DNA from 2 places in the Pelomonas sp. SE-A7 genome. Region 2 is predicted to be linked to the other one. Evidence: predicted binding sites of a transcription regulator. Region 2 holds the regulator's gene; the other holds the start of a gene.
The links. Region 2 encodes sigma-54, which starts transcription at its own class of promoters, with help from an activator protein. Its sites were predicted from a motif close to TGGCANGNAANCTGCTTT; they were not measured.
Positions count from the first base shown of each region.

Region 1: glnA (type I glutamate--ammonia ligase) is a predicted target of sigma-54. The motif match lies at 2,295-2,312, and genes of this name have one in related genera.

Region 1 covers NZ_JAUASW010000001.1:1,857,453-1,860,953, forward strand. Annotated here, with positions in the region: gene glnL (nitrogen regulation protein NR(II)) at 1-183, opposite strand, end outside; gene QT382_RS08350 (hypothetical protein) at 217-735, opposite strand; gene glnA (type I glutamate--ammonia ligase) at 806-2,221, opposite strand; gene QT382_RS08360 (competence/damage-inducible protein A) at 2,447-3,244, opposite strand; gene QT382_RS08365 (EI24 domain-containing protein) at 3,241-3,501, opposite strand, start outside.
Region 2 covers NZ_JAUASW010000001.1:2,891,924-2,895,424, forward strand. Annotated here, with positions in the region: gene lptB (LPS export ABC transporter ATP-binding protein) at 1-478, shown strand, start outside; gene QT382_RS13050 (RNA polymerase factor sigma-54) at 500-2,005, shown strand; gene QT382_RS13055 (THUMP domain-containing class I SAM-dependent RNA methyltransferase) at 2,061-3,323, shown strand; gene QT382_RS13060 (16S rRNA (uracil(1498)-N(3))-methyltransferase) at 3,327-3,501, opposite strand, start outside.

The DNA.
Region 1 (3,501 bases), 1.0 Mb from region 2:
GACCAGCCAGTCGTAGAGATTGCCCTGCATGACCGCCCGGCGCGACAGCCGCATCACGTTCTCGAACGCGGCATTGGCGAACAGGCATTGGCCGTCGGGCTGCACCACCACGACCATGGTGGCCAGGATGTCCAGGCCGGCGTACTGCTGCGGCAAGCTGCTCCGCCCCTCGTCACTCATCATGGCGCGCTCCCGGCTGGTGGCGCCGGCCGGCGATCAGGGCAGCTTGCCGATCTCGCGCCTGAGCGCCTCGATGTCGTTCTCCTGGCGCGTGATGCTGGCCTTGAGTTCGGCCACGCGGTCCAGGTACTTCTGGTAGTTGCGCTCGTCGCCGCGCCGCTCGGGCGTGCCGTTGTTGTACTCGGCCTTGGTGGCCGACAGGCGGGACTCGGCTTCGCGCAGTTCGGTCTGCAGCACGGCGCGGCGCTCGTTGTCGCGGTTGCGCTGTTGCGGTGCCTCGACGCGGCCTTCGGGCGGCCGGGCACCCGGCGGTGTGGTCGGCTGGGCGCCGCTGGCCGCAGGCGTCGGCCGGCGTGCCGGCGTCAGCACGGTGATGGGCGTGCCTTCGATGGTCCGGCAGCCCTTCTCCTGCGCCTCCTTGGCGGTCAGCGCGTCGGTGTAGAGCACCGGCGGACCGGGGCAGCGGTAGACCACGCCCTGAGCGGACGCCGACCCGGCCAGGGTCAGCAGCAGAGCCGGCAGCAGGTGCCGGGCAGCTTGCGGGTAGAAGCTCATGGGCGGGATTGTGGGGCATGAATGTAAAAGGGACGGTCAAGACCGTCCCCTCTTCTGTATCAGCCAGTGATCACAGGCTGTAGTACATGTCGAACTCGACCGGGTGCGTGGCCATGCGGAAGCGGGTCACTTCCTGCATCTTCAGGTCGATGTAGGCATCGATGAAGCTGTCGGTGAACACGCCGCCCTTGGTCAGGAACGAGCGGCCCTTGTCCAGGTAGTCCAGCGCCTGGTCCAGGCTGTGGCAGACGGTCGGGATCTTCGCGTCTTCTTCCGGCGGCAGGTGGTACAGGTCCTTGGTGGCGGCTTCGCCCGGGTGGATCTTGTTCTCGACGCCGTCCAGGCCGGCCATCATTAGGGCGGCGAAGCACAGATACGGGTTGGCCGAGGGATCCGGGAAGCGCGCCTCGATGCGGCGGCCCTTGGGGTTGGCCACGTACGGGATGCGGATCGAGGCCGAGCGGTTCTTGGCCGAGTAGGCCAGCTTGACCGGGGCTTCGAAACCAGGAACCAGGCGCTTGTACGAGTTCGTGCCGGGGTTGGTGATCGCGTTCAGCGCGCGGGCATGCTTGATGATGCCGCCGATGTAGTACAGCGCGAATTCGCTCAGGCCGGCATAGCCGTCACCGGCGAACAGGTTCTTGCCGTCCTTCCAGATCGACTGGTGCACGTGCATGCCGCTGCCGTTGTCGCCGACGATGGGCTTGGGCATGAAGGTCGCGGTCTTGCCATAGGCGTGGGCGACGTTCTGAATGATGTACTTCTGCAGCTGCAGCCAGTCGGCGCGCTGGACCAGCGAGCTGAACTTGGTGCCGATTTCCATCTGGCCGGCGTTGGCGACCTCGTGGTGGTGCACCTCGACCGGGATGCCCATCTGTTCCAGGATCAGGCACATCTCCGAGCGCATGTCCTGGCCGCTGTCGACCGGGGGCACCGGGAAGTAGCCGCCCTTGACGGTGGGACGGTAGCCGCTGTTGCCGTGCTCGTAGTCCTTGCCGGTGTTCCAGGCCGCCTCTTCCGAGTCGATCTTGAAGAACGAGCCGGACATGTCGTTGCCCCAGCGCACCGAGTCAAAGATGAAGAATTCGGGTTCCGGACCGAAGTAGGCGGTGTCGCCCAGGCCCGAGGACTTCAGGTAGGCCTCGGCGCGCTTGGCCAGCGAACGCGGGTCGCGCTCATAGGCCTTGCCGTCGGTCGGGTCGATCACGTCGCAGGTCAGGATCAGCGTCGGCTCTTCGAAGAAGGGGTCGACGTTGGCGGTGTTCGGATCCGGCATCAGCAGCATGTCCGAAGCCTCGATGCCCTTCCAGCCGGCAATCGACGAACCGTCGAAGGCGTGGCCCGACGTGAACTTGTCTTCGTCGAAATGGGAAACGGGCACGGACACGTGCTGTTCCTTGCCACGGGTATCGGTGAAGCGGAAGTCGACGAACTTGACTTCGTTCTCCTTCACCAGCTTCATCACGTCGGCGACGGTCTTGGCCATCAATAGCTCCTAGCGCTGTGGGTTCGGTGGGTATTCGGCGAAGCGCGCCTGCGGGCGCGCTACCTCGGGAAACTAAGCAGATTGCGTGCCAGTAGCGTGACAGGGGCCGCTTCGGGGCGCCTTGCCCGCCTTTCTCTGGTGCACAAAGGACTTGGCGGCGGATTATGCGCCCGACCGACCCGCCAACCGGGATAGGCGCACCGCCATGGTGCCCATTGCCGGGGATCAGCGCACCATTTCGGCGCTTACCGTGGCACCAAACTGGGCCAGACCCTGTTTCAGCGCGGCATAGGCCGCCTCCAGGCTGCCGGCCTCGCCCTTGACGCCCAGCTCGATATGGCGGCCCCATTGCGGATGGTCGACGCTGGGCAGGCTGAACACCTTGATGCCGGGGAAGCCTGCCTCGATGCTTTCCATCAGCGGCGTCAGCGCTGCCTCCATAGCGCCCTGGACGATCAGCGACAGCTCCCGCGTCGCAACCGCCTGGTGCAGGGCTGCGTAGCGGCCGTCCAGCAGCGCCTCGATCATCGGATGGGCCATCACCGGAAAGCCCGGCACGAAATGCACCTCGCCGACCGAGAAGCCCGGAATGCGGTTGAAGGGGTTCTCGATGATTTCGCAGCCCTGCGGGAACTCGCCCATCCTGAAGCGGCGCAGGGTGTCGGGATGCTCCGGGTCGGGCGTCTCGCCCTTCTCCGCCGCCATCTCCACGCTGCGCTGCCAGATGCGCTGGCGCGCCTCGGGATGCAGCACCAGCTCGCGGCCGAGGGCCAGGGCCGCGGCCTGGCGCGTGTGGTCGTCGGGCGTGGCACCAATGCCGCCGCAGCTGAAGACGATGTCGCCACCGGCAAAGGCCTCGCGCAGGGCGGCCGCGATCTGCTCGCGCTCGTCGCCCAGGTAGCGAGCCCAGGAGAGCTGCAGGCCACGCGCCGACAGCAGCTCGATGACCTTGGCCAGGTGCTTGTCCTGGCGCTTGCCGGACAGGATCTCGTCGCCGATGACGATCAGGCCGATCCGTTTCATGCCAGCGGCACCAGCGGCTGCAATTCAACGGGTGATGGCGGCGGCATGGCCGCTGCCCGCGAGGCCTGCAGGGCGGCCAAGGCATAGTGGGCAAACCAGGCGGTCGAGAAGGCGAACACCAGCATGTAGAGCCAGACCGTGGCGACGATCAGCAGCGGCGCCAGCACCACGGCCATCATGCCGGCGGCCCAGATCAGGGCCGGCGCAGCGCCCAGGTAGCCGGTGATCACTCCTATCGCCAGCAGCGGCATCTTGTG
Region 2 (3,501 bases):
GATCTTCCGCAAGCTGACGGTGGAGGAGAACATCCGCGCCGTGCTGGAGCTGCAGCAGGACGAGAACGGCAAGCCCTGGACCAAGGCCCGCACCAACGAGATGCTGGACAGCCTCTTGCACGAGCTGTCGATAGAGAAGCTGCGCGACAGCCCGGCGCCGGCCCTGTCCGGTGGCGAGCGGCGGCGCGTCGAGATCGCCCGCGCCCTGGCCACGCAGCCGCGCTTCATCCTGCTGGACGAGCCCTTCGCCGGTGTGGACCCGATCGCGGTGCTGGAGATCCAGCGCATCATCGGCTTCCTGAAGGCGCGCGGCATAGGCGTGCTGATCACCGACCACAACGTCCGCGAGACCCTGGGCATCTGCGACCGCGCCTACATCATCAGCGAGGGCGAGGTGCTGGCCGAAGGCACGCCGGACGAGCTGGTCGCCAATGCCGACGTCCGCAAGGTCTATCTCGGCGAACACTTCCGGATGTAAGGCCGATGGCGCTGCACTGAGATGAAGCCCACCTTACAGGTCCGCCTCAGTCAGCACCTGGCGCTGACGCCCCAGTTGCAGCAGTCGATCCGGCTGCTGCAGCTGTCGACGCTGGAGCTGCACCAGGAGGTGGAGCAGATGCTGGCGCAGAACCCGCTGCTGGAGGCCGACGAGGAGTTCGGCAATGCCGTCACCGCGCCCGAGCTGAGCGAGATCCGCGGCAATGCCGCCGACGAGCCCGATGCCTCGCCCGCCGGTGAAGGCGAGACCAGCGCCGAGATCAAGGCCGAGGACTTCGGCACCACCGAGCGCGACGACTGGGAGAACGGCACCGAGGGCGACGACTTCGACGGCATCCGCGAAACCCCCGGCAGCAGCGCTCCCGCGGGCGACGACGACGGCGAGCGGCCCGAGTCCGAAGGGCCCGGCATCAGCCTGCAGGATCACCTCAAGCAGCAGATGGCCGGCATGTCGCTGAGCGAGGAAGACCGCGCCGCGCTGTTCGTGCTGATCGAATCGCTGGACGAGGACGGCTACCTGGCCGACCCGCTGGAAGAGATCGCCGCCGCCCTGGCCGGCGAGGCGGCCGACGCCGAGGAACTGGACGAGCTGCTGGACCGGCTCAAGGTGGCCCAGCGCTGGCTGCAGAGCATGGAGCCCACCGGCGTCGGTGCCCGCGACCTGTCGGAATGCCTGCTGCTGCAGCTGCGCGCCCGGCCGCGCAGCCAGGTGCAGGTTGTCGCCATCCTGATCTGCAAGAGCCTGCTTGAACACCTCGCCAGGCGCGACCTGCGCAAGCTGATGGCCCTGACCGGCGCCGACGAGCAGCTGCTGCGCGAGGCGCAGGCCCTGATCCAGAGCCTGGAACCCAAGCCGGGCCGGCAGTTCGCGCGGGGCGAGGCGGCGGCCGTCGTGCCCGATGTGATCGTGGTGAAGAGCGGCCGCGGCTTCAAGGTCATGCTCAACCCCGAGGTCGCGCCCAAGCTGCGCATCAACGAGCTCTATGCGCAGGCGCTGCGCCAGACCCGCGGCGGCATCAGTAACAGCCCGCTCGGCGGCCAGCTGCAGGAGGCGCGCTGGTTCATCAAGAACATCCAGCAGCGCTTCGACACCATCCTGCGGGTCTCGCAGGCCATCGTCGAGCGCCAGAAGGGCTTCTTCCAGCATGGCGCGCTGGCGATGAAGCCGCTGGTGCTTAGAGAAATAGCCGACGAGCTGGGCCTGCACGAATCCACCATCTCGCGCGTCACCACGGCCAAGTACATGGCTACGCTGCACGGCACCTTCGAGCTCAAGTACTTTTTCGGCTCGGGCCTCAACACCGAGGCCGGCGGCAATGCCTCCAGCACGGCGGTACGGGCACTGATCAAGCAATTCGTCGATGCCGAGGATCCGAACAAGCCGCTCTCGGACAGCTCGCTGTCGGAGATGCTGGAGGAGCAGGGCATCCAGGTGGCCCGCCGCACGGTGGCCAAGTACCGCGAGGCGCTGAAGATCGCGCCGGCCAATCTGCGCAAGGCGCTGTGAGCCGGGGCCTGGGGGACAATCGGCGCTTCTTTGCCTTGTCTCCTCTGGCCCGCCGATGTCCCGCCCCGAATCCCTAGAACTCTTTGTCTCCTGCCCCGGCGGTGTCGAACCGCTGCTGGAGGCCGAGCTGCGCGCCCTGTTCCCGCGCGGCCTGCTGGAGCCGCTGCGCGGCGGCGTGGCCGTGCACAAGGCGCCGGCCGAGGTGGTGCTGAGCATCAACCTGGAAAGCCGCCTGGCCCAGCGGGTGCTGGTCGAGCTGATCGAGGGCGGCTACCGGCATGAGGACGACCTCTATGCCCTGGCCCGCAAGGTCGACTGGACGCGCTGGATAGGCCCCAGCGAGACCATCAAGATCGACACCACGGCCCAGCGCTCGCCGCTGCGCAGCCTCAATTTCGCCACGCTGCGCATCAAGGACGCGATCTGCGACACGATCCGCGACGCGACCGGCGAGCGGCCCAGCGTGGACACCCGCGAGCCCGACCTGCCCGTGGTGCTGCACCTGAGTGAAGAGCGCGCCGCGCTCTACGTGGACACCTCGGGCGCGCCGCTGTTCAAGCGCGGCTGGCGCCTGGACAAGGGCGATGCCCCGCTGAAAGAGACGCTGGCCGCCGCCATGCTGGCGGCGGCCGGCTGGCAGGGCACGGCCGAGACCGGCGGCGCCCTGCACGACCCCTGCTGCGGCTCCGGCACCATTCCCATCGAGGCGGCCCAGATCGCCTGCGGCATCGCCCCCGGCCTGCAGCGCCGCTTCGCCTTCGAACGCCAGAAGCCCTTCGCCGCGCTGCGCGCCCGCTGGGCCGAGATGAAGCAGGCCGCAAAGGAACGCATCCATGCGCCGGCCGTGCCCATCTACGCCAGCGACGTGGCCTTCCGCATGGTCGACTTCGCCCGCCGCAATGCCGAGCGGGCCGGCGTGGCCCAGTACATCCAGTTCAACGGCGGCGATGCGCTGGAACGCCCGGCGCCCAAGCTGCCCGCGGGACTGGGCGGCACGCTGATGATGAACCCGCCCTATGGCGAACGGATCGAGGTGCGCGGCAAGGCCGCGGCCGTGCGCGATGCCTCGGGCTCGGAGCAGCGCGACGCAGACGACGACTTCTTCCCCCGCCTCGCCTCGCACTGGAAGCATGGCTACACCAGCAACGAGGCCGGCTGGACCGCCTGGATGCTGAGCCCGGACATGAAGCTGCCGAACAAGATGCGGCTCAAGGAATCGCGCCGCTTCCCGATGTGGAACGGCCCCATCGAATGCCGGCTGTTCCGCTTCGACCTGGTCAAGGGCTCGGCCCGCGAGAAGCGGGCCGAAGCCTCTTGAGCCTCAGCTCTTTTCGCTGAGGGCCAGCCAACCGAGCACGGCCAGCGGGGCCGTGTCGGCCCGCAAGATGCGCGGACCCAGCTGGGCCGCGACAAAGCCTTGCGCCCGCGCGGCCGCTTCCTCGGCCGGACTCAGGCCACCCTCAGGGCCGCTCAGCACCAGGGTCTGATCGCCCGGT